DNA from 2 places in the Halanaerobium sp. ST460_2HS_T2 genome. Region 2 is predicted to be linked to the other one. Evidence: riboswitches for the same ligand, from Rfam matches in the RefSeq annotation. Region 2 holds a riboswitch; the other holds the start of a gene.
What was found. Region 2 has a riboswitch for cobalamin ahead of DFR80_RS02700 (TonB-dependent siderophore receptor). Riboswitches for the same ligand answer to the same signal wherever they lie in the genome.
Positions count from the first base shown of each region.

Region 1 (12,776 bases), on a different contig from region 2:
GTGGTGCAGTTAATTTATTTTAAGAGGAAAAAATGGCTTTAGATCTACTAGCAATTATTTCCGCGGCAGGAACAGGGGCAGTAACCGGCTATTTAACAAACAATCTGGCTTTAAAAATGATTTTCAAAGAGTATGGCCCACTTGGGGGAGTGGTAATTAAGACTAAGGATGAGTTTATTGACAGTATCTCCGAGCTTGTAGAGAGAGATCTGATTAATCATCATACTCTTGAGGAAGAATTTTCGCGTCCGGAATTTAAAGAAAATTTTGCTCGAAGTTTAAGTGATTTTCTAAATATCTATCTAGATCAGAGAACTGAATCCAGTCTGTTAAGTGATATTCCAGCCTGGAAAGAAAACTACGAACTTTTTGCTTCACTGCTTGGCAGTAGTTCAGTTGAGATTATGCAGAAGAGTACTGAGAAATTAACTGAGGAGAAACTGGAAAAAATAATTGCTCAACCTGAGCTGCAGGCTTTACTGAAGCAAATATATCTTAAGATTATAAATGAGGCAGAGAATAAAAACAGTCTAAAAAATATTAGTTCCGGGCTCTATCAGGAACTTAAAAATAAAAGAATAGATCAGCTTTTAAGTAAAGAAATTCAGCTTAAGTTAAAAGATTTTATCAAAGAAATAATTAGTTATTTTGCTGAAAATTATCAGAGTCTGGATCAGGAAAATAAAGCTGAATTTAAAGAAAAAATATTTGACCTTTTTAATCTGGAGTCTCTGGTCAGGGACTTAATGACAGAATTAAAAGAAATTAAAGTTGGTGATATATTTAAGAAAAAAGAAGAACTGGAGAAGTTGAGGCAGAACAAACTTCTGCAGCAGACTCTGAATGAGATCCTCTTGAATTTTAAAATTGAAATTGATAATTCTGATTTAAAGATTGCAGATTTATTAACTGAAGAACTGGAAGACTCTCTGCTCACAGACCTGGCTGCGGTTATTAGTAAATCAGAAGATGAGATTTTAGCACTGCTGACTGCTGAGGAAGAAGAGCTAAATAGTCTCATTTTAGAGGCTGTAGAAGCAGAAATTGAGGCAAGCAGCGGGTTTAAAGCTATGAGTCGCCAGGGTATTTACAGTAAGTATCAGGAGAACATAGAAGATTATGGTTTTCCTATTGCACATTTAAAGAGTTATATTTCAGAAAAGATTAATTCTGATAACCGACAGCTGGCAGAAACAGCTCTCGCGAAAATTAAAGACTATAAATTAAAGCAGCTGCTTAGAGGAATTGAATTTAAGGATATTTCGCTAAAATTAGAAAATATTATCTGGGATTTTTATCAGGTGAATCAGGATAAAAAAGTTATTGATCTTTTTTCAGAAGAACTTTTTCAGCAGCAGGTGATTGAAGACAAATTAACTGATCTTATTTTTTCTTTAATCAAAAAACTGGGAAGTTCTCCGGATTCAGTTGATATGCTGCTTGACTATTTGGCTGGATTTGAAATGCAGGATTTGATTAGCGAAGAGAATTTAATTAAAAAAGTGGAAGCTAACTCGGGACTAATTTATCAGCAGTTACGGCAGAATGATTTTGTAACTAAGGAGTTAAGTAAGTATCTAAATGATGAATTTTTTGCTCTGCTTAATTCGGAATTAAATCTTGGCCAGGATGGGTTTAAACAGGAAGCGGCAAATTACTTTAAAGAGGTGGAGAAAAATTTTGCCGACAGAGAATTAAAAGATCTTTATCAATTATTTAAGGGAGAGGATACTGTTGTTAAGTTAACTGATTCAATTACAACTTTCTTTTATAATAATTTACCTGAGCTGATAGAAGGTCGAGTAGCTCAGGCAGCAGCAGCGAATCTACATCAGCTATCTGATCAGGAAGTTCAGCAGGCGATTGAAGATTTTATGGGGAAAGAACTAAAGCCAATTACTTATTTAGGTGCACTTTTAGGTGCTGGAGCCGGCTTGCTATTTTCTTTTAGTGGGGCGGAGGCGGCGATTTTTAATTCTGCTCCCATCTGGCTTAATTACTTGACTGCTGCAGTTTTGTATGGTGGTGTGGGCTGGTTGACAAATGTACTTGCTATCTGGATGATTTTTCATCCTTATGAGGAAAAGCGAATTGGCACTATTCAGCTTCCATTTACCCCTGGAGTTGTGGCTAAAAACCGGAGTCGCTTTGCTGATTCTATGGGAAAATTTGTGGAAAAAGAACTGCTTAAAGCCGATTCGGCAGCAGAGATAATTGAAAATAATCGCAGTCAGATTAAAGAAACTATACTTGGATATTTTGAGCAGAATGATTATCAGCATTTTTTCGATTTAATTAAAGATAATAATGAGTTTCTGGCAGCTGAAGTATTTGCCAAAATTGATGAGATAATTTTAAATCTTGATTCAGATGATTTAACAAGACTTAAGGGTCCTTTTAATCAAAAACTAAACCAATTTTTGGATAAAAAGCTCTCTCAAATTAATTTTGTAGAAATGAGTAAAGATTATTTTGCAGATAACGAATTAGATTTTAGCGGGCTGCAGGACAGGCTTATTTCAAAGCTTGATTTAAGTAAGATAATTAAAGCTGCAGGCGGCAAATTTGACTTTGAGCTTAATTCTGCTCAATTAAAAAATCTGCTGCAGAATAAGGAATTGTATCCTTTTATGAAATTTATTATTCCCGAACTTCTAAATACAGATCTCAATTATGATTTTCAGGCCAGATTGCGACAGATTTTGGAAACTAATTCTGAATATTTTCTGGACCAGGGGATTGATTTAATCGACAGCCAGCAGCAAAAAATAGCTCAGCTGATTAATTTCAAAAAAGATGAGATTATTGAGGCAGAAAAAGAGAAAAAAGGTGGACTTTTAAAAAACACTCTGATTTCGGGAGCTATTTATATGGCGGATCTGGATGAATTTGTCGATTCTGTAACAGCAAGGGTTTTTAAGCGATTAAGAGAGGAATATTTTGTAGAAAAAAGATCCAGGTTAAAAGAACTTTATTTCAAATTACTGCAAATAATAGATGAGAGTGAGCTTTTAAGTAATGAAAAAATAGCATTAAGTCAGCTCTTAACCAATTTATCTGCCTCCCCTCGGGGATCCCAGCTAATAACAGAGGTTCTTTATCTGAGTGAAGCCGAAATTAATGAGCTGCTCGAAAAATGTTTGAAGGCTGAACAAGAGGGGTTAATGAACTTTAAGCTGGAAATAAAGGCAGCTAATCTTGAATATTTAGTTAATCAGAACTTAAAGCTGGAGCAAAAATTACAGCTGCTGTTGAATTTAAAAAGTCTGCTTACAGCAGAAGTAATTGAAGACGAGATAGCTCAGCTTTTAGCTGAGACTGATCTTCAGGAAGTTAATAAAGAACTCAGAGAACTAATTAATAGCTTAGATTTGATTTCTTTAGACTTAGAAAATGATCAGCAGTTAAAAGAAATATTAAATAAGCTTTCAGAATTAATTAATAATCCGGAGTTAAAGCAGGTGATTTTAACTCAGACAGCGTCAGATATTAGTGAGGGAGCAGTTATTCTGGAAGAAAAGCTGGACAGAGAAAGCTTGAAATACCTACTGGAATTATTTATAGAAAGTGGTGTTGATAGCTTTAAGGCTAATTCCGAATCTTTGCTCAGAAGTTTGGAGCTGAAGAAACTAACAGCCGAAGAAGTAAGAAAAATGAATCCGGCAGAGATTGAGGAAGTTTTTGATAGTTTTGCCGGCAGATATTTTACTCATCTTAAACAGTATGGCTGGTTTGGTGGTATTTTTGGTCTGCTGCAGCTTTTAATTAGAAGTATAGTTTAAAAAAGCAAAAAGAGGTGATAAATTTGAAACAGCAAATAAGATTAGTTTCGCTTTCTCTATTTTTGCTCATATTACTTTTAGTACCTTTTACTGCAGCAGCAGCTGAGGCGACTGTGGCAGTTACAATTGTACCTCAAATAGAGATGGTTGAGGCGATTGTTGGAGATAAAGTGGAAGTAGTAGAAATGATTCCAAAAGGGTTTAGCCCTTCTAATTATGCACCCTCTCCTGCGGAGATGAGGGCTTTTAATAAAGCAGGTATTTACTTTTCAATGGGAGTACCAGCGGATATACAGAACATTTTACCTCGGGCGGAAGCAGTGTCAGGACTCAAAGTTATAAAGTTATTTGAAGAAATTGAAGCTGAGTATCCTAACCGCTATTTTGGAGAGAGAAAGGAGCAGCCTGAGGATGAGGCTGCTAATGAACACAGTCACCAGGGAGGTCGTGACCCTCATATCTGGTTATCTCCGGACCGGGTAAAATATATGGTGCAGATTATGCGTGATGAATTAATTAAAATTTTACCTCAGTATGAAAATGAATTTAAAGAAAATGCAGCTCAGTATCTGAGCGAACTGGCTGCCGCTGACCAGGAAAACAGCAAATTGCTCGCCCCCTATCAGGGAGAGTCAATTTTGGTTTATCATCCTTCATTTGGCTATTTTACTGAACATTATGGCTTGGAAATGATGGCTATTGAAGAGGAAGGCAAAGATCCTGGTCCCCGTCATTTACAGGATATTATAAAAATGGCAGCTGAAAAGGGAATTAAAAATGTTTTTTATCAAGCGGAAATTGACAGTAGAAAAACAAGAGCCGTTGCTGAAGAGTTAAGTGGGGATATTGTAGAGCTAAACCCTTTAGCTGAGAACTATATTCAAAACTTAAAAGTTATGGCTCAAAAAATGGCAGCAGAGCTTGCAGAAAGAGATGATAAGTAGTGACTTATGCAGTAGAATTAGAAGATATTTCTGTAAATTATGGAGAACTGGAAGCACTAAAAAATATTAATCTCAAAGTTGAGGAAGGAGCCTTTTTGGGGATTATTGGCCCTAATGGAGGTGGTAAGACTACACTGCTTAAAGTTATTTTGGGACTTATTGAGCCGCAAAAGGGAACTGTAAAAGTGCTCGGCTATCCTTTAAATGAAACAATTGATCAGATCGGCTATGTTCCTCAGATCTCTAATTTTGATCGTAACTTTCCAATTAGTGTTTTGGATGTTGTTTTAATGGCAAGGTTGGGTGGTCGAGTTAGATTTTTTCATCAATATCATAAAGAAGATGTTAAGAAAGCAGAGGCTGTTCTGGATCAGCTTAATCTACTGCACCTAAAAAAAAGGCAGATCGGAAAGCTTTCAGGTGGCCAGCTGCAGCGGGTATTAATAGCCAGAGGACTGGCAGTGGAGCCTAAAATATTGCTTTTAGATGAGCCTACAGCCAGTGTGGATGCAAGCTCTACCTCTCAGATTTATGAATTATTAAAGGAATTAAATAAAGAAAAGACTATTATAGTAGTTACTCATGATATGGCAGCAGTTTCCTCTTATTTTGACAGTCTTGCCTGTTTAAATGAAAAATTATATCACCATGGAGATAAACATCTGGACCCGGAAACTACAGAACAGGTTTTCGGCTGCCCGGTTGATCTAATTGCTCATGGTCATCCTCATCATGTATTTGCACCACACGGAGAGGAGGCCAAAAATGATTGAAGCAATTTTTGATTTTAATTTTATGCAAAATGCCTTTGCTGCAGCTGTACTTGCAAGTATTGCCTGTGGTCTGATTGGAACAATCATTGTCGAAAAGAAGCTCGTAATGTTGAGTGGAGGCATTGCGCATACGTCATTTGGTGGGATTGGTCTTGGTTATCTTTTAAATATAGAGCCTATTTATGGAGCTTTTGCTTTTGCGGTAGGAGCTTCTCTGGCCATTGCTTCTATTCGCCGTAAAATAGGAACCGGATCTGATACTTTGATTGGAATGTTCTGGTCACTGGGGATGGCGCTGGGGGTTTTATTTATTGGCTTTACTCCTGGATATCCACCGGATATTTCTTCTTATTTATTTGGAGATATACTTACAGTTAGAAGAGTAGATGTCTGGATGATGGGAGCGCTGACAGTCTTTATGCTGCTGGCAATTATTAGTTTATTCAATTATTGGAAAGCTTATTTATTTGATGAAGAGTTCTTGCGAGTATTGGGAGTTAAATCAACTCTGCTCGAAAATTTTCTCTTTATTATGATTGCGCTCGCAATAGTAATTTTAATTAGAGTTGTGGGGATAGTACTGGTCATTGCTCTTTTAACAGCTCCTCCGGCAGCAGCCAGATTATATACAGAGGATTTAAAAAAGATAATGGGGCTTGCAGTTGTTTTTGGACTTATTTTTTCTTTCAGCGGTCTAACTTTCTCCTATTATTATGATCTGCCTTCAGGGGCAGTTATTATTATTACAGCTGCCTTATTTTATTTTGGTTCTGTAGTAGTAAGAGGAAGTAATGAATAAAATATTTCTCAAAAACAAAAAGTTAGTATTTTAAAGAAATTGCATCTTTAATTGGGGCTTAGCTTTAAATTTGTCTGGAGATTAGAATTTAAATATTTGTGATTTGTGCTCAGATGTATTAAGATAAAAATAGTTAATTAAAAATTGAATAGTTTTAAATAAGGGTTTCAGTCATTATTTTGGTGTTACAGCGGAAATAAATGGCTGGATTAAAATGGGAAAGAGGTGAAAAACCTCTGCGGTCCCGCCGCCGTAAGGTTTAAAGATAATCAAAACTGCCACTGGGAAAACCGGGAAGGCTAATTATTAACTAAACTGAGCCGGAAGACCTGCCTTTATTTGTAAACACCATAATCTCACGGGTCATGAGGGGGTGTTAGAGCAGAAATTTATTTAAGTTGGATTGATTAAACTGCTGCCAGTTAAAGCTGAAATGTAAATTCTTTAGTTTATTATCTGACAATTGCAGTTTATCCAGTTTAAAAGTGAGTATCTGATTTAAATAAATTCTGACAGCTAACTTAAAGTATTAATCCCTTTCGTACAGAGCCTGTGTGGAGGGATTTTTTATTTATATAGTTTTTTAGATTAAAATAATAAAATATAGCACAAATATAAGTTCGTAAAGGGAGGAATTATGAATTTAGATTATGTAAAAAAACGTGATGGGAAAAAGGTAGAATTTAAATCGGAGAAGATTGAAAATGCAGTGACAAAAGCAGCTGCAGCAGTAGATCAGGCTGATCCTCAAATTGCTTCAGAGATAACAGCTGAGGTAATATCTTATTTAAAGATATTTTTCAAAAACGGAGGTACAGTTGAGGTAGAACAGATTCAGGATCTGGTGGAAAAAGTTTTAATCGAAAAGGGCTATGCCGAGATTGCAAAGGCGTATATTCTTTATCGGGAACAGCACAGCAAGCTTAGAGACAGCAAAAAGCTTTTTGCAGATGCAGTTAATATTATGGATGACTATTTAGACCGCAGTGACTGGAAGGTCAATGAGAATTCGAATATGAGTTATTCACTCCAGGGACTAAATAATTTTATTGCCTCAGAAGTAACCGGTCAGTACTGGCTGCAGGAGATTTATCCCAAAGAAACTGCGGAGCTGCACAGTAGTGGTGATCTGCATATTCATGATCTGGGTAATTTAAGTGTTTATTGCTGTGGCTGGGATTTAGAGGAGCTTTTAAGAACAGGTTTTAGGGGAGTTCCCACTAAAATTGAAAGTGCTCCCCCCAGACATTTAAAGACTGCACTTGGGCAAATTGTAAATTTTTTCTATACACTTCAGGGTGAGAGTGCGGGAGCTCAGGCCTTTTCCAATTTTGATACCTATCTGGCACCCTTTATCGCCTATGATGACCTTAATTATGAAGAAGTTAAGCAGTCTATGCAGGAATTTCTATTTAATATTAATGTACCAACTCGGGTTGGATTTCAGACTCCCTTTACTAATATTACTATGGATCTTGAAGTTCCCTCTTATTTAAAAGACCAGTCAGTAATTATTGGGGGAGAATATCAGGATAAGACTTATGGTGAATTCCAGCCAGAAATGGATATGTTTAATCAGGCTTTTGCTGAGCTGATGATGGAAGGTGATGCAAAAGGCAGAATGTTTTCTTTTCCAATACCTACTTATAATATAACAGAAGATTTTGAGTGGGACAACGAAAAGCTTGATCCAGTCTGGAAAATGACAGCTAAGTTTGGTATACCCTACTTTTCTAATTTTGTTAATTCTGATATGGATCCAGAAGATGCAAGAAGCATGTGCTGCAGATTACGTCTGGATAATAAGGAGCTGCGTAAAAGAGGTGGAGGCTTATTTGGTGCTAACCCAATGACGGGTTCAATAGGTGTAGTGACCTTAAATATGGCCCGGATCGGTTATCAGTCTCAAAATAAGGAAGAGTTTATGGACAGAGTATATTATTTGATGGATCAGGCAAAAGAGAGCTTAGAAGTCAAGCGCAAGGTCTTAGAAACTCTAACTGATCAGGGTCTATATCCATATGCTAAATTTTATTTAAGAGATATCAAAAAACGCTTTGATCAGTACTGGAAAAATCACTTTAATACAATTGGTTTAAATGGAATGAATGAGGCTTTACTGAATTTTATCGGCAAAGATATTTCAACTCCCGAAGGTCAGAAATTATCACAGGAAGTAATGGAAAAAATGAGGGAGAAACTGCAGCAGTATCAGGAAGAAACAGATAATCTATTTAATCTGGAAGCAACTCCAGCTGAAGGTACAGCTTACCGTTTTGCTCGACTGGATAGAAAGCAGTTTGGAGACAGAATAGTTGCTGCCAATCAGGAGCGCGTTATTAAAGAAAATTCAGACCCCTACTACACCAACTCTACTCAGCTGCCTGTAGGTTTGACAGACGATATTTTTACAGCTTTAGAGCTGCAGGATGAACTGCAGTCACTTTATACTGGTGGGACAGTTCTCCATGGATTTCTGGGAGAAAAGATAGATTCTATTGAGGCCACCAAAAAACTGGTTAAAAGAATTGCAGAAAACTTTAAACTGCCCTATTATACTCTGACTCCATCATTCAGCATCTGCCCGGTCCACGGTTATTTACCGGGAGAACACGAATACTGTCCTAAGTGTGAGGCAGAATCTGCTGCTGAGGAAATAGAGATGGCAGAAAGTGCTGTGAATTAAATGAGATTAGCGGGTTTGCAGAAGACCTCGGTGATTGATTTTCCCGATCAAATTTCAGCTGTTGTTTTTACTCAGGGTTGTAATTTTCACTGTCCTTACTGTCACAACAGTCAGCTCATTAAAAGGGAACTTCCTCCTGAACAGGAACTAATGCCAGAAAAATATTTCTTTAATTTTTTAGAAAATAGAAAAAAACTACTGGATGGAGTAACTATTACAGGTGGAGAACCCTTACTGCAGCAGGATTTAAAAGAATTTATGCTGAAAATAAAAAATGATTATAATCTGCTGCTTAAGCTGGATACTAATGCATCCAGTTTTAAGAAACTCCAGGAAATAATCGAAGCAGGAATCATTGATTATCTGGCAGTTGATATTAAGTTTGACTGGGCTAGATATCAGGAGCTTGCTCCTTTAACTGTGATAGAGGATATTAAAAAATCAGTAGAGTTAATTATTAATTCTGATTTGAATTATGAATTTAGAACTACTGTAGTTCCGGGCCTTCACAATCAGAGTCAAATCCAAAAAATTGCAGCCCAGATTAAAGGAGCCGATAAATACTTTATTCAAAATTTTCGACCTGTTAATACTCTGTCACCAGACTTAAGGGAGAGAAGGAGTTTTGCTCCTTCTAAACTCCAGGAATTCAAAAAGACTGCAGAGGCATATTTGAGAGAAGTTCATATAAGAGACTAATTTTAGTTCAGTTCTTAAACCGCTGGTGCTTATTATTTTTGCGGCTGTCAGCAGACAGCATATAATTATTAATTTATAGATGGAGGTATAAAAAATGGCTAAAAAACAAAAATGTGAGGTTTATTCGCGAGTTGTTGGTTATCTTTCTCCTGTATCAGAATGGAATAAAGGTAAAAAAGAGGAATTTAAAGATCGGAAGACTTTTAAGTACAGCGAAAGTAAATAATCCGGTTTAGCTGTTGATAAAAAGAAAATATAATTATGAAACATAATTTAAGGACTATCATAGTGATAGTCCTTTTATTTTTGGTCTTATTTGCAGGAATTTACATATTTAGCGAGAAAAGAACTAAGTGGAAGTAATTTTTGTAATAATAGAACAACTTAGAGGTCTTTAGTTTTTAGTGGAAGGGTGTAGAGATTGCAGGTAGAGAGAAAAAAATGTCAGGATGCCGAAGAATTAATAGAATTTTTTAAATCACTGAAGGATTCGCCGGCTCAGATAATTCAACTTTTTTCATCCAGATCTGAGAAAATTAACAAAAAAATAATAACTGCTTTTAATCGCTATTTACCTCTTTCCACTTTAATGGGGGTAACTGCAGAAGAAGTGATCTCTGAAAATCAGGTGCAGTTAAATCATTTGAATGCTGTGGCACTGCGTTTTGAAAAAAGCAGTTTTAGGTTGTTAAGAACAGAATCAGACAGTGTAGAAAATGCCAGAAAAATTATGAAGTCAATTGAGGCTGATACTAAAGCAATAATAATTTTCTCTGATGACCAGTTTAATAATGGTGATCAGCTTGTGGAAGAGTTGAATAAATGCAGTTCGGAGCTTATAATTGCCGGCGGACAGGCTGCACCTGGTTTTGAAAATGAGTCAGGTTATGTTTTTGACAGATCTGGGATAATTAAAAAGGGAAGCCTGGCTCTTATTCTTAATGGAAGTCAGCTGAAGGCAAAGTGGAGTTACAGTATGGGCTGGGATAGTATCAGTCGAGAAATGGAAATTACAAGAGCAGAAGATCAGGTGGTTTATGAGCTTGATGGTAGAAATATTTTTCAAGTTTATTCTGAATTTCTGGGCGAGGATATAAAAAGCAAACTACCTTCTATAGCTGTTACAAAATTCCCCCTGGTATTTAACCGTGGTTTTAAAAATGCTCGTTCTGCAATTGAAGCAGTAGGGGATGGCATTAGATTTTCAGGAGAACTAAAAGTTGGAGATCGAGTTAAGATTTCATATGGTAGTTTAAATAAAATTTTAGCAAATTCAATGCGGCTGCAGAAAAATCTAGATTTTCATCCGGAGTTTTCCTTTGTTTATTCCTGTTCTGGAAGAAGTCAGTATTTAAAATCTCTTAACTCAAATTTGAGTGAGGAAATTAAGGTTGTTCCATCTCCTAAAGCGGGATTTAGTACCAAGGGAGAATATGGAATAATAGATAATAGCTATGAATTCTTAAATATTACGACCACTGTGCTTTACTTAAGTGAAAAAAAAGAAGTTGTACATAAAAAAATTGAATTTGATACCGAAAAACCAACTGTGAAAACAGAACATTTATTTCATCTTTCCAAGAAAGTAGTTTCTGAACTGGAAATGATTAATGATAAAATGCGAAAAGCCAATCAGGCTACTGGAAACCATAAGGTAGAAGAAACAGCTGCCAGCCTCTTTAAAATGATTTTTGAGGAGCGTAATTATACGGGCGGCATAGTTATAAAAGAAGCAGAAAATTTGACCAAAATTTATCTTGATGAGAGCCTGGGAGCTGCTGCTTATGATATTTTTAAAAGTTTTTGGCAGCAGAGACCAGAGAAAATAAGTCGAAAAGAGAATATTTTGGGATTTGAAAATGCTTTTTTAATCCCCCTAACTAAAGAAGTTGAAGCACTGATGATTATTTTAAGTAATGAAGTTGACCTGTATGATATCAAAAAAAATCATCTTTTTATTGAACAGATTCCAAATTATTTAAAAAAGGCAATTTTATATGAGAGTCTGGAAAGAAACCTGGCCAGTCTTTCAACACTGGAACAAACGTCTGACTTTTTATACTCAACACTGGATCTGGATTTGCTCTACGAAAGAATTCTGGACATAATCGTTGGAACTATGGGAATGTCTGCTGCAGTCATTTTCAAAAAAGACGAAAACAAATTAAAGATGATGAAAAATATAAATGTAAGAGAAAACAGTGAATTATATTTTTATTTGAAAGGTCATTATAGAGATATTGCAGCCTCTGATCAGATTCTGATAGAAAATGAAGTTGATCTTTTTGAAAATATCGAAACATTAGTTGCGATTCCAATAAATTTAAATGATTATCAGGGTATTTTATATGCAATGCAGTCTAAATATCAGCAGTTAATAAATGAAAATCAGAAAAAGTTTATCAGAACTCTGGCCAATCAAATCAGAGTCAGTATTCGCAATGCCTTAAACCATCATAAAGTAAAAAGACTGTCCGTTACTGATGGGCTGACAAACCTCTATAATCATTCTTATTTTCATAAGCAGCTGCAGCAGAAAGAGGGAGAAAAATTTTCTGTGGCAATTATGGATATTGATAATTTTAAGGATTTTAATGATCAATATGGACATCAGGCTGGAGATCAGGTACTGCGAAAATTATCTGAAGTTTTAAAATCTGAAATTAGGGAAGATGACATTGTTGCGCGTTATGGTGGAGAAGAATTTGTAATCTACTTTAATCTGGTTGATCAAAATACCCTCTCAAGAGTAATTAATCGGCTGATGCAAAAAATAAGGAAACTTGAAGTTAACTTTGATGGTGAGATACTTAAAATTACAGTTTCAATTGGGGTTGCTGTTAATTGTGACGGCAAATATTCTCCCGAAAAATTAATCAAGCAGGCAGATACAGCTCTTTATATTGCTAAGGGTGCAGGTAGAGATATGGTCAAGTTTTATAGAAATCTTGCATAAATCAGCTGGCAATTTGTTGAGAAACTGGCAGTAATAAACCCTTGAAATGGATTTTTTCTTATGCTATAATAGTCATCGATGGGTGAAGTTTTAACTGAACGAACCCCAAATATAGAATTATTCCTAGGGGGAATGAA
Region 1 covers NZ_QPJF01000001.1:158,860-171,635, reverse strand. Annotated here, with positions in the region: gene corA (magnesium/cobalt transporter CorA) at 1-42, shown strand, start outside; gene DFR80_RS00795 (DUF445 family protein) at 33-3,782, shown strand; gene DFR80_RS00790 (metal ABC transporter solute-binding protein, Zn/Mn family) at 3,806-4,726, shown strand; gene DFR80_RS00785 (metal ABC transporter ATP-binding protein) at 4,726-5,499, shown strand; gene DFR80_RS00780 (metal ABC transporter permease) at 5,492-6,298, shown strand; cobalamin riboswitch at 6,462-6,650, shown strand; gene DFR80_RS00775 (ribonucleoside triphosphate reductase) at 6,936-8,984, shown strand; gene DFR80_RS00770 (anaerobic ribonucleoside-triphosphate reductase activating protein) at 8,985-9,683, shown strand; gene nrdD (anaerobic ribonucleoside-triphosphate reductase) at 9,778-9,909, shown strand; gene DFR80_RS00760 (diguanylate cyclase) at 10,105-12,639, shown strand.
Region 1: another riboswitch for cobalamin. It lies ahead of DFR80_RS00775 (ribonucleoside triphosphate reductase); the one in region 2 lies ahead of DFR80_RS02700 (TonB-dependent siderophore receptor).

Region 2 (12,776 bases):
CCGACGTTATATGATGACTGAAGTTGATTCGCTTTACGGTGTGACTATGGAAAAATCTGGTGTATCTCGTCTGGTTTCTTTAAAGTTAGACCAGGCAGAGGAATTTAATGATAATTATATCAAGGAGGCTTTATAAGTGGGATTTTTACAGAGATTAAAGGATGGGCTTAAAAAAACAAAGGAAAGTTTTGTAAATCAGGTAACAAATATTTTTACCGGCAGAACAAATATTGATGATGAACTATTTGAAGAGTTGGAAGAGGTTTTAATTCAGGCAGATGTAGGTGTTAAAACCACTTTTACCTTAATTGAAAAATTAAAAGAAGATGTAGAAGAAGAAGAAATTACTGAACCAGAAGAACTAATGGATTATTTTCAAAAAGAACTGCAGAGTCTGCTGCAGAATGACGAGGGCGGCTTTAAATTCGATAAAGATCTTAATATTATCATGGTAGTCGGTGTTAATGGTGCCGGAAAAACTACTACAATTGCTAAAATTGCGGGCCGGCATAAAGAAGAGGGTAAAAAGGTAATGCTGGCAGCAGGTGATACCTTTAGAGCGGGTGCAATTGAACAGCTCCAGATCTGGGGAGACCGTCTGGGAGTTAATGTGATTGCTCAGCAGGAAGGTTCTGATGCAGCGGCAGTTGCTTATGATGCTGTCCAGTCTGCCAGAGCTAAAGAAGTAGATCTTTTAATTGTCGATACAGCCGGCCGCCTGCACACCCAGACTAACTTAATGGAAGAGCTCAAAAAAGTTAAAAGAGTAATCGATAGAGAGGCAGCAGAAATAAAAGCTGGAGTTGAAGTTCTGCTGGTATTAGATGCAACAACCGGCCAGAATGCTATTTCTCAGGCTAAATTATTTAATGATGCTGTAGAAGTTGATGGGGTTGCTCTAACCAAACTTGATGGAACTGCCAAGGGTGGTATTGTAATTGCAGTTAAAAATGAACTGGATATTCCAATTAAACTGATTGGAGTTGGAGAGGCAGCAGAAGACCTGCAGAACTTTGATCCAGAAGAATTTATAGAGGCACTTTTCAGCAGTGAAGAGTAGATAGGTCAGTTATTTAGAGTATTAGAGAAATAAAATATCTGCCTGACTTTCTCCTCCAGATATTTAAAAAGAGAGTTTTGCAAGCTTAAAATTTCAAAACTTAATTAAAAATTTAATTAAAGACAGGAGGTGCTGATCAAGAAGGTAGTCTGATTTTGAATGAATATAAATTTTTAGTGCTACAAAAAAGTTAATTTGGAGATTTAGATAATTTTTTCTGGGCTCAATCTTAACCTATTAAAAAATTTAAGGATGTTTTGAAATTTTAGCTTGACAAAAGCTCCAAAATATCATATACTATCACCTGTGTTAAGTAAATTAACTTTACAGGTGATTTTTTTGCTAAAGAAAACAATTAAAATTACAATGTTATTTGACTTTTACGGCTCTTTGCTGACAGAAAAGCAGCAAAAGATTATTAAAAGCTACTTCTATAATGATTTATCTCTTTCTGAGATTGCTGATAATATAGGGATCAGTCGTCAGGGAGTTTATGACCATCTACATAGAAGTGAGGAGAGCCTGGAAGATTATGAAGCCAAGCTCGGGCTTTTAAAAAAATATAATAAGATCAGAACAAATATAAATGATTTAGAAGAGATGATGACGGCTAAGGGTATTTTAGCTGCAGACCAGAATCAGGATCTGCGCAAAAAACTGGAATCGATTAAATCGATCCTCTAGAGGAGGTAAAATATGATTTTTTCAAATCTCGCTGAAAAACTGCAGGATACCTTTGATAAGTTAAGAGGGAAGGGTAAACTGACAGAAAAAGATGTTAAGACTGCTCTTAAAGAGGTTAAGATGGCCCTCTTGGAAGCAGATGTTAATTATAAAGTTGTAAAAAACTTTATTTCTAAAATTGAAGAGAGAGCTGTTGGTAAGGAAGTTATGGATAGTTTAACTCCCGGACAGCATGTTATTAAGATTGTTAATGAAGAAATGCAGGAACTAATGGGTGGCAGTAAAGAAGATATTGCTATTGCACCTGAACCACCTACAATTATTATGATGGTTGGTCTTCAGGGTTCAGGTAAAACTACCAGTGCTGGTAAACTGGCCCGTAAATTATCAAAGGATGGTAAGAGTCCTTTATTAGTTGCTGCAGATGTTTACCGGCCTGCTGCTATCAGACAGCTTCAGGTTCTGGGAGAAAGACTTGATTTACCCGTATTTTCGATGGGAGAAGACAGTGATCCGATTGATATTGCAAAGGGAAGTATTAACTATGCTTCTTCTCACAACTGTGATACTATTATTCTTGATACAGCAGGACGTCTGCATATTGATCAGGATATGATGGAAGAATTGGAGTCTATTAAGTCTACAGTTGAACCGGATGAAATTCTACTTGTTGTAGATGCAATGACAGGTCAGGATGCTGTAAATGTAGCTAAAAACTTTGATCAGCGCCTTGACGTAGATGGAATAGTTCTAACCAAAATGGATGGTGATGCCCGTGGTGGTGCTGCTTTATCTATTAAGGCAGTCACAGGTAAACCAATAAAATTTGCTGGTACAGGCGAAAAACTTGCTGATTTAGAAACTTTTCATCCAGATCGGATGGCATCACGTATTCTGGGAATGGGAGATGTTTTAAGTTTAATCGAAAAGGCAGAAAAGAGCATTGATAAGGAAAAGGCTCAGGCACTGGAAGAGAAGCTCAGAAAAAATGAATTCACTTTAGAAGATTTTATGGAGCAGATGGACCAGGTGAGAAATATGGGACCGATGGATGAAATACTGGGTATGATTCCCGGCTTAGGTGGAGCCAAACAGCTTAAAAATATGCAGGTTGATGATAAACAGCTTGATTATATCGAGGCAATAATTTCATCAATGACACCAGAAGAAAGAAGAGATCCTGAGGTTATTAATGGCTCACGCCGTAAGCGAATTGCTCAGGGTAGTGGAACCAGTATTCAGGAAGTAAATCGCCTTTTAAAACAGTTTAGGCAGACTAAAAAAATGATGAAACAGTTAAACAGCGGTAAAATGAAAAAAGGTGGAGGTTTCAATCTGCCATTTTTCAATTAAATAAATAGACTTGTAATTTTTATTATTAACGGAGGGAGGTGTTTGATAGATGGCAGTTAAGATTCGTTTAAAAAGAATGGGAAGTAAGCGTAATGCATCATACAGAGTTATTGTTTCTGATTCCAAGAGAGCTCCTCAGGGATACTTTGTTGAGGAATTAGGTTTCTATGACCCTACAACTGAACCAGAAACATATAATATTGATGAAGAAAAAGCACTCAAGTGGTTAAATAATGGTGCAAAGCCTTCAGATACAGTTAAGACTTTATTAAAGAAGTCAGGTGTTATGGCTAAGTACCACGGTAATGAGTAATTAAAAGGAGGTTTTCTCCATGGAAGAATTGATAAAATTTATTGCCGAATCCATAGTAGACAATCCTTCTGAAGTCTCAGTTAACAGGGTTGAAGATAACAATTCGATAACAATTGAGCTTTCGGTTGCAGATGAAGATATGGGTAAGGTCATTGGTAAGAGAGGCCGAATTGCAAAAGCAATTAGAACCGTTGTTAATGCTGCAGCTGCTAAAGAAGGAACAAAAGTAAGGGTTGATATTAAATAATTTTTCAGGCTGGTGAAATAATTGAGTGATAATTACTTAGTAATTGGAATAATTACTCGTTTCCAGGGAAATAAAGGAGAAGTTAGGGTTAAGGCAACCACCGACATTCCGGAGCGATTCTTTGATTTAGATACAGTCTATCTTAAAAGAGGAGATGAGCTTAAGGAACTGGAGATAGAGTATATTCGTTTCCATAAACAATTTGTAATAATAAAGTTTTTTGACATTAATTCAATTAATGAAGCAGAAGAACTTAAAAATTATCAGGTTTTAATTGATGAGTCTGAAAAATATTTACTTCCAGAAGATAACTTTTATGTCGATGATTTAATAGACTGTGAGGTCTATCTTGCATCCGGCAGCTATCTGGGAAAATTAATAGATGTTATTGACACTTCAGGCACAGATATTTTTTTGGTCAAAGGCAAGGATAAAGAATATATGCTGCCTGCCAGTCGGGAAATGATTTTAGAAATTGATCTTGAAAACAAAAAAATTATTGTTGATCCTATCCCGGGGATCTTAGATCTTTAGGAGCTGAATTTATGTTTTTTGATATTTTAACTCTTTTCCCGGAAATGTTTGCGGGACCTTTTAGTGAGAGTATTTTAAAAAGAGCCAGAGAAAAAGATTTGATAGATATAAAAACAGTAAACATCCGTGATTTTGCTGAGGATAAACATCATACAACAGATGAGCCACCATACGGTGGAGGAGCTGGAATGGTGATGAAGGCAGAACCGATCTTCAAGGCCTGGCAGAATACTCAGGATAAGAGAGGGCAAAAATCAAAAACTATTTTAATGAGTCCGCAGGGTGAAGAATTGACCCAGGATTTAGTTAAGGATCTAAGCCAGGAGCAGGGTTTAACAATAATCTGTGGCCGTTATGAAGGTGTGGACGAACGAGTCAGAGAAACAATTATTGACCGGGAAATTTCTATCGGTGATTATGTACTTACTGGTGGAGAACTGCCGGCAATGGTTCTTGTTGATTCAATTTCCAGACTTTTGAGTGGAGTACTGGGAGATGAAAATTCTTCTAAAAAGGATTCGTTTTATAATGGCCTTTTAGAACATCCTCATTATACCAGACCACGAGAATTTAATGGCCTCAAGGTTCCTGATGTATTACTAAGTGGTAATCATCAGTTAATTGAGCGATGGCGCAAAAAAGAGTCTTTAAAAAGAACTCTTTTAAGAAGAAAAGATTTACTGGAAGATAAAAAACTTAGTGATTTAGAAAAAGAATTACTTAAAGAAATTAAGCTGGAACTAAAGGGTGAAGTTGATGGCAAAAATTGAGGCAGATGTTTATCTTGGCTTAGTCCATAATCCTATTTATAATAAACTGGGTGAAGTTATAACAACAACTGTAACAAATTATGATCTACACGATATAGCAAGAGCTGCAAAAACCTATGATATCAATAAATACTATATTATCAATAATCTTAAATCACAGCAGGAATTGGTAGAAAGAGTCAGAGATTACTGGACTGGTGGTCGTGGTGCTGATTATGTTTATAACCGTCATCAGGCTTTTTCGGTGCTCGAGATTGCTTCAGAACTTGAGGAAGTAAAAGCAGAAATCCGAAAAGAAACCGGTCAGGAGCCTCTGCTGATTGCTACTGATGCTCGTGAATATCCAAATACAATATCCTATAAAGATATGCGCAGTGAATTACAGCAAATTGACCGCCCGTTTTTAATTATTTATGGAACCGGTTATGGTTTAACCAAGGAGATGGTTGCTGACTGTGATTATGTGCTTTATCCTATCTGGGGTAGGGGAGATTTTAATCATCTTTCAGTTAGAAGTGCTGCTTCAATTATTATGGATCGTCTGTTGTCTGATCCCTGGTGGGAGGCATAAAATTTAATTATTTTTTGAGAGGAGGTTTATAGATGAACATTATCAATGAAATAGAGAAAGAACAAATTCGTAATGATATCCCCGAATTTGCTGTTGGCGATACATTAGATCTAAAAGTATTAATCTCTGAAGGTGGAAAAGAAAGACTTCAGCCTTTTAAAGGGGTTGTAATTAGAAGAAATGGTGGTGGTTTAAACGAAACCTTCACTATTCGTAAAATTGCACACGGTGTTGGAGTGGAAAGAACTTTCCCATTACATAGTACTAAACTTGATACTATTAATGTGGTACGCCGTGGTGATGTTAGAAGATCTCGTCTTTACTATCTGCGGGATAGAAGAGGTAAGGCTTCTAGAATTAAAGAAAAAAGAGAAGAAAGAAAATAATTATTTTAAGGTGGGGGTTTTCTCCACCTTTTTTCAATATTTATGGACTTAAAAAATATTCAGAAAAAGTTTTAAGGAGTTTTGATTATGATACAGTGGTATCCCGGCCATATGGCCAAAGCAAAAAGAATATTAAAAGAGGATTTAAAGTTAGTTGATATTGTAATTGAGGTTGCTGATGCTCGAGTTCCGATTAGCAGTCAGAATCCTGACTTAAGAAAATTAATTAATGAGCAGGCTAAGGTTACTGTTTTAAACAAAAAAGATCTGGCTGATCCAGCTTATAATCAGAAGTGGATCAATTATTTTCAAAAACAAACCGGGGAAGATGCAGTTTTATTAAATTCATTAACTGGTGAGGGAGTTAGTGAATTAAAGAGTATTTTAAATAATACCTATGATCAAATAGCATCAAAACTATCTAAAAAAGGTAGAAATCCTCGCCGTCTGCGAGCAATGATTATTGGAATTCCTAATGTCGGAAAATCAGCTTTAATTAATCTTTTAGCCGGTTCTAATATTACTACTATTGGTAATAAACCGGGTGTAACCAGGGGGAGACAGTGGGTCAATGTCAGCAAAAAGGTGCGCCTGCTTGATACTCCCGGAATTTTATGGCCTAAATTCAGTAGTGAAGATAAGGCCTATAAGTTAGCTCTAACCGGTGCTGTGGATAATGACATTTTTGATTTTGAGCTGGCAGCTTACAAATTGATTAAATTCATTATTGAAATTAATGAGGATATTCTGCTTGATGCTTACAGTCTTGATTATTTAGAAGCTCATCCCTATGATATTTTGGCAGATATTGCCCGTAAAAGAGGATGTTTGATGACCGGTGGTAAGGTAGATCGCAACCGGGCAGCAGGAATTATAATTAATGATTTTAGAGATGGCAGGCTGGGCCAGATAACTTTAGAAAAGCCAGCAGAAGCTGAAAATTTAAAAGCAGCTGATCACAATGAAAAATAATGATTTGAATTTACCAGAATTCAGTCAGCTGACTGTTAAAGAAGTAAAAAAATTTACTTCTGAGCTGAAAGTTAAAAAGGAGATGCCTAAAATAATCGAAATTCTAAATCAGGATTCTCGTAAGGGAGTTCAAAAGATAGCTGCCAGGTTGGAGCGTAAAATAAAAAAGCAGCAAAAAATCAGGGCTAAGTGGGAGCAGATGAACCAGCTTGAAACTGAGCTTGCCGCTGAAGGCTATCAGGTAATTGTTGGTCTGGATGAAGCCGGTAGAGGACCCCTGGCAGGTCCTGTAGTAGCTGCTGCAGTGGTACTGGATCCTGAAGCGAAGATTTATGGTTTGGATGATTCTAAAAAGTTATCTAAAAAGAAAAGAGAAATCTTATTTTCAAAAATCAAAGCCAGAGCAAAGGTTGGGATTGGCCAGGCTTCAAGTAGTGAAATAGATAAGTATAATATTAGGGAGGCGACCTTTGTTGCTATGAAGAGAGCAGTTAAAGATCTGCTGCCAGAGCTGGATCAAAATCCTGAACTTCTACTTGTTGATGGAAATGCGGTTATCCCTAATTTAACAGTGGAGCAAAAAGCAGTTATTAATGGAGATGCAGATGTAAATGCTATTGCAGCTGCTTCAATTATTGCCAAAGTAACGAGAGATAATATTATTTTTGAATATGCAGAAAAATTTCCTCAGTATAATTTTAAATCAAATAAGGGCTACGGTACAGCTGAACATATTGCTGCTTTAGAAAAATATGGCTCTTCTCCAATCCATCGTAAATCCTTTGGCCGAGTTCCTGAATAGTATTGATTTTGATTTAAAAATTTATTATTTGTTTAAAATAGAAAGTTACAATTTTTTTGAAAGGAGATGAAAAATGAATACAAAAAGATTAGCCCGCGGTGCAGCTATTACTGCTCTATATGTAGTTATAACTTATTTTTTAGCTCCAATAAGTTTTGGTCCGATTCAGTTTAGAGCTGCTGAAGCTTTAACTGTATTGCCAATTTTATTTCCGGAAGCAGTTCCTGCTTTATTTTTAGGAGTACTGCTGGCCAATATTATTGGAGGGCTTGGTTTAGTAGATATAATTGGTGGTAGTCTGGTTACTTTGCTGGCGGCTTATGTTACCTACAAAAATAGTGATAATATTTTTGCCTATTTAAGTCCAATTTTATTTAACGCATTTTTGATCAGCATCTATCTTCATATTTTATTTGAACTGCCTTATTGGTTAAATGTAATCCAGATTGGTCTAAGTGAGGCAGCTGTTGTTTTAATCCTTGGTGTACCCTTAATTAGATATCTAAAGCAGCATTTCTGATTTTTCAGCATACCAGCGAAAGTCAATAGCTTTAATCAGATCGGATTCTGTAATTTTAGAATTGGAGTTTAAATCAGCAATAGTTCGGGCTACTCTCATTAGCCTTATATAACCACGAACACTTAATTTGAGGTTCTCATAGGCCTGGTTTAAAACTTTTTTACCTCTCCTGTCAGGCTGACAGTATTTTTCTATATCTTCTAACATCAATTCCGAATTTTTCTTTATTTTTGTTTTTTCATATCGTTGAGCCTGCATTAAGCGGGCTTTTTTTATTTTCTTAAGATAATTAACTTCTTTTTCGGGGATATTTTTAGTTAGGATTTCATCTTTTTTTAAAGGAAGAACTTCAATTTGTAGATCAATCCTATCTTTTAGTGGTCCTGATAGTTTCTGCTGATAGCGGACAATATCTCTTTTTGAACACTTACATTCTCTATCTTTAACTCCAGCAAAGCCACAGGGACAGGGATTCATTGCAGCTACAAACTGAAAATTTGCTGGGAAATAGTAACTTCCCTGCTGGCGGACAATTTTAATTTCCTTTTTTTCCAGTGGTTCTCTAAGATTTGCCAGAACAGAATTTTTGAATTCCGGCAGCTCATCCAAAAAGAGGACACCATTATGAGCCAGAGATATTTCTCCAGGTACTGGTATCTGACCTCCACCAATTAGAGCAGCCGAGGTAATAGAATGGTGAGGAGCGATAAAAGGACGGTATTTCTTTTCTAAATTGAGTTCTTTCAAGTTATTATTAATACTGTAGATAGAGGCTGTTTCCAGCAGTTCTTTTTTGTTGAGTGGGGCCAGCAATTTTACTATTGATTCTGCCAGAACAGTTTTACCGCAGCCCGGAGGCCCAATCAAAAGTAAATTGTGTCCGCCAGCTGCAGCTGTGATTAGAGCATTTTTAGCATTTTTTTGACCTCTGATCTGACTTAACTCTGGATAGTTTAGAGTAGAATTTTGATTTGAATCAGATATAAAATTATTTTTTTCTGCTGCTTCTAAATTATTAACATCACGCAGATGTTTAAGCAAAAATGGTGTTAAATTTTTAACCAGCAGGGCTTCTTTTTGATTTGCCTGAGGTATAATAGCCTGGAGATAATTATTTTCGGAAGCGGCAAGCAGCATGGAGAGTAGTCCTTTTACATGATTAATATTACCATTTAAATTTAATTCTCCAGCAAAAAATTTATTTTTTTTATTTTTAATATTAATCTGTCCCGAACATTCAAGCAGCACTGCAGCTATTGCCAGGTCAAAATGAGATCCATATTTATTAATATTTCCCGGGGCCAGATTAACAGTAATTTTTTTGACCGGCCATTCAAAACCAGAATTAATAATTGCTGAGCGGACTCTTTTAGCTGATTCTCTAACAGTTTTTCCGGCCAGACCTACAATATTAAAACTGGGTAGCCCTCTTGAAATATCTACTTCAACTTTTACCATTTCTGCTTTAACACCATAAATAACAGCTGAATAAAGATAGGAATACATTTAGATTTCTCCTTCCCAATAAATGTATATTATATTTTTAGTTACTTAAATTCTTATAATTTAATTTAGTCAATTATATTTTTAAAATGTTTCAATTTATCAATTCTTCTGGCAGCAGGATCAATTTTTAAAGCAATCAGGTCAAAACGGATTAAACTTAAATGGATGTTTTTTTCAGAGAAATAAAAGATAGCGGCTCGACGCAGGTGAGCAATTTGTTTATAATAAAGAGATTGGGCCAGCTCAATATAGTTTTCGGAGCTGCGGCTCTTAACTTCAATAAAAATTGTGTAATTATTTTTAGCAGCGATAATATCAATTTCTCCAAATTTATTTCTATAATTCCTTTCAATAATATAATAACCCTCCTGTCTTAAATATTTTACTGCAATATCTTCACCGATTTTTCCAATTTTATTGTGTAAAGCCATCAAAATACCTCCTTAAATAGAATATATTATATAATTATGTAAAAATATAGAAACTCCTGCATAAAAATTATTTTTTTATTATAATCTGGGAGAGGATAAATAATGACATATCTAAATAAGTAATTTCTATAATATTCAAAAGATAATTATTTTGCAATATTAAAAATTAATTAAAGGAATTCAGCTAAATTTAAAGAATATTATTTATTAGAAAAGAAAATAATGTTCTCTTTTTAGGTGCTTCTTTAAATTAGAAGATAATAGGGAATCAGGTGAAATTCCTGAACGGGTCCGCCACTGTTAATCAGTAGGCCGATTAATTACCACTCACTCATCAATAGTGCTGGGGAAGGTAAATCGGTAAAGCTGTAAAGTCAGGAGACCTGCCTGAAAGGATGGCAGCCATCTTCGAGACAGGACTGGTTGTGGGCTAACTATATCTATTATGACACCCTCAATGTATCCTTAGGGTGTCTTTTTCTATTTATTTAGCCTTTTTTGTCTTAGGTGGCTGTGAGCAGACAAAAACTTAAGGAGGAATTATTTATGTTAAGGAAAACAGTTTTAGTCATGCTTACAGCACTCTTGATTTTAGCAGTGCCGGTAAGTGCCCAGGAAGAAGTTATGGAATTGGATGAAATTGTTGTGACAGCAAGTCGTTATCAGGAAAGTATTATGGAGACTCCAGTCAGTATTGAAGTTATTGATCAGGAAGAGATAGAAGCTAGCAATGCCAGAAATTTAGCAGATCTTCTACAGGATGCTGGTGGAGTTTATATTAAAAATTTTAGTGGCTTAACTGGAAAAAAAGATGTAATAATTAGAGGAGCAAGACAGGATCAAATATTATACTTACTCGATGGACAGCCTTTAAATAGTCCTCAGGATGGGGTTATTAGGTTAGAGGATATACCAATTTCTATTATTAAACGAATTGAAATTTCTAAGTCTGCCTCATCATCAATTTATGGAGCAAATGCTATGGGTGGAGTAATTAATATTGTAACTCAAGCTGCCGATAAAGATAATGAAACAGAGGTTAATTTTGGTTTTGGCTCATATAACACTCAAAATTATATTCTGACAACAAATTATAATTTTGATAACTCTTCAGTATTTATTTCTTACGACAAATTGAGCAGTGATGATCATCGAGATGATCCTGATCAGAAGTCAGCTTTAGATCGGGACGATATTTTTATCAAGTACAAATATAATCTCAGTAAAAGATCTAACTTAAATTTTACATACAGATATAATAATACTGAATCGAATTATCCTGGTTCAGATGCAAATGATGATTATGGTTTTCGTGATGATCAGGATAAAAACATTAGAATCTCTTTAGATCAAAATTTAAAAAACAGAGACAGAACACTTTTAGTCTACAATAATGAGCGGGAGATGTATGATAAGACTAGATATCCAGCGTCAATGTTTGGACCAGCAGGTTATAATATAACTGATGTAGATATTTTAAAAAGAGGTTTAAATTATAAAGAAACTAATTATAATTTTGATAACCACACAATAAATTATGGTTTTGAAATAATAGAAAATGAAGTAGAAGATAATGAATTATCAACTAATAATACACATGAAAATCTTAACAAAGCCTTATATATTCAGGATAAGTTTAGATTAAATAATAATATTTTTGTTTATGGTGCTAGATATGATGATCATGATGAATATGGAGCAAATCTTAGCCCGAAATTTGGCTATATCTATGAATTAACTGATAACTGGAATTTTAATTTTAATTATGGAGAAGCTTATAGAGCTCCAACATTTCTTGATTTATATGGTTTTGGAGGTAATGAAAATTTAAAGGCAGAATCAGGAAAAACTTTTGATCTTGGATTTAAATATTTAGATTCAATCTGCAGAAGAGAAATTACATTTTTCCAAAGAAATTTTGAGCAGTTAATTACTTATAATTCTAATACATCTATGATGGAAAATATTGATGAAGCTGATATTAAAGGAATTGAGTTATTAACATCAAGAAGCTTTGATGATAATTGGACTATTGATTTTGCCTATACCTATTTAGAGGCTAGAGATGATAGTGTAGACGGTCAGTCATTAAATATGCCCTATAATCAGCTTGCATTAAATGTAAAGTACGACAAAGAAAATTATAATTTTGTATTAGACAATAGCTATGTTGATGAAACAAACTCTTATGGTGGAGGTAAAGTAGATTCTTATTTCATCTCTGATTTAAAATTAGTTACTGATTTAAGCGAAAGCAAAGAATTAGCTTTTGAAATTAACAATCTTTTCGATAAAGACTATGAAGTAGTAGATGGCTATCCAATGCCTGGTCGTAACTTTATGGTTAACCTCAGCACCAAATTTTAGTTAAACCTACAAATTAACCTATAGAAAGGATGATGATAATGAAGCAAAAATTAATATATCTAACTGCCTTCCTCTTATCATTATCCCTTATCCTGCTGCTGGAAGCCAGCTCTCTCAGGTTTCTAGCAGAGGATATAAAACCTTTAGACAAAAATGAGGTTAAGGTTGAACTATTATTATCTGCTTCTAATAATCCTGCCGAAAATACTCAGAATGAAGCTGACAGAGAAAGTTCAGCTGAAAATGCGCTGGCAGCAGAA
Region 2 covers NZ_QPJF01000004.1:11,294-24,069, reverse strand. Annotated here, with positions in the region: gene smc (chromosome segregation protein SMC) at 1-136, shown strand, start outside; gene ftsY (signal recognition particle-docking protein FtsY) at 137-1,060, shown strand; gene ylxM (YlxM family DNA-binding protein) at 1,400-1,744, shown strand; gene ffh (signal recognition particle protein) at 1,757-3,097, shown strand; gene rpsP (30S ribosomal protein S16) at 3,147-3,410, shown strand; gene DFR80_RS02750 (KH domain-containing protein) at 3,430-3,657, shown strand; gene rimM (ribosome maturation factor RimM) at 3,679-4,191, shown strand; gene trmD (tRNA (guanosine(37)-N1)-methyltransferase TrmD) at 4,203-4,961, shown strand; gene DFR80_RS02735 (RNA methyltransferase) at 4,948-5,532, shown strand; gene rplS (50S ribosomal protein L19) at 5,565-5,918, shown strand; gene ylqF (ribosome biogenesis GTPase YlqF) at 6,006-6,890, shown strand; gene DFR80_RS02720 (ribonuclease HII) at 6,880-7,692, shown strand; gene DFR80_RS02715 (QueT transporter family protein) at 7,766-8,212, shown strand; gene DFR80_RS02710 (YifB family Mg chelatase-like AAA ATPase) at 8,195-9,718, opposite strand; gene DFR80_RS02705 (YraN family protein) at 9,784-10,149, opposite strand; cobalamin riboswitch at 10,368-10,555, shown strand; gene DFR80_RS02700 (TonB-dependent siderophore receptor) at 10,696-12,516, shown strand; gene DFR80_RS02695 (energy transducer TonB) at 12,555-12,776, shown strand, end outside.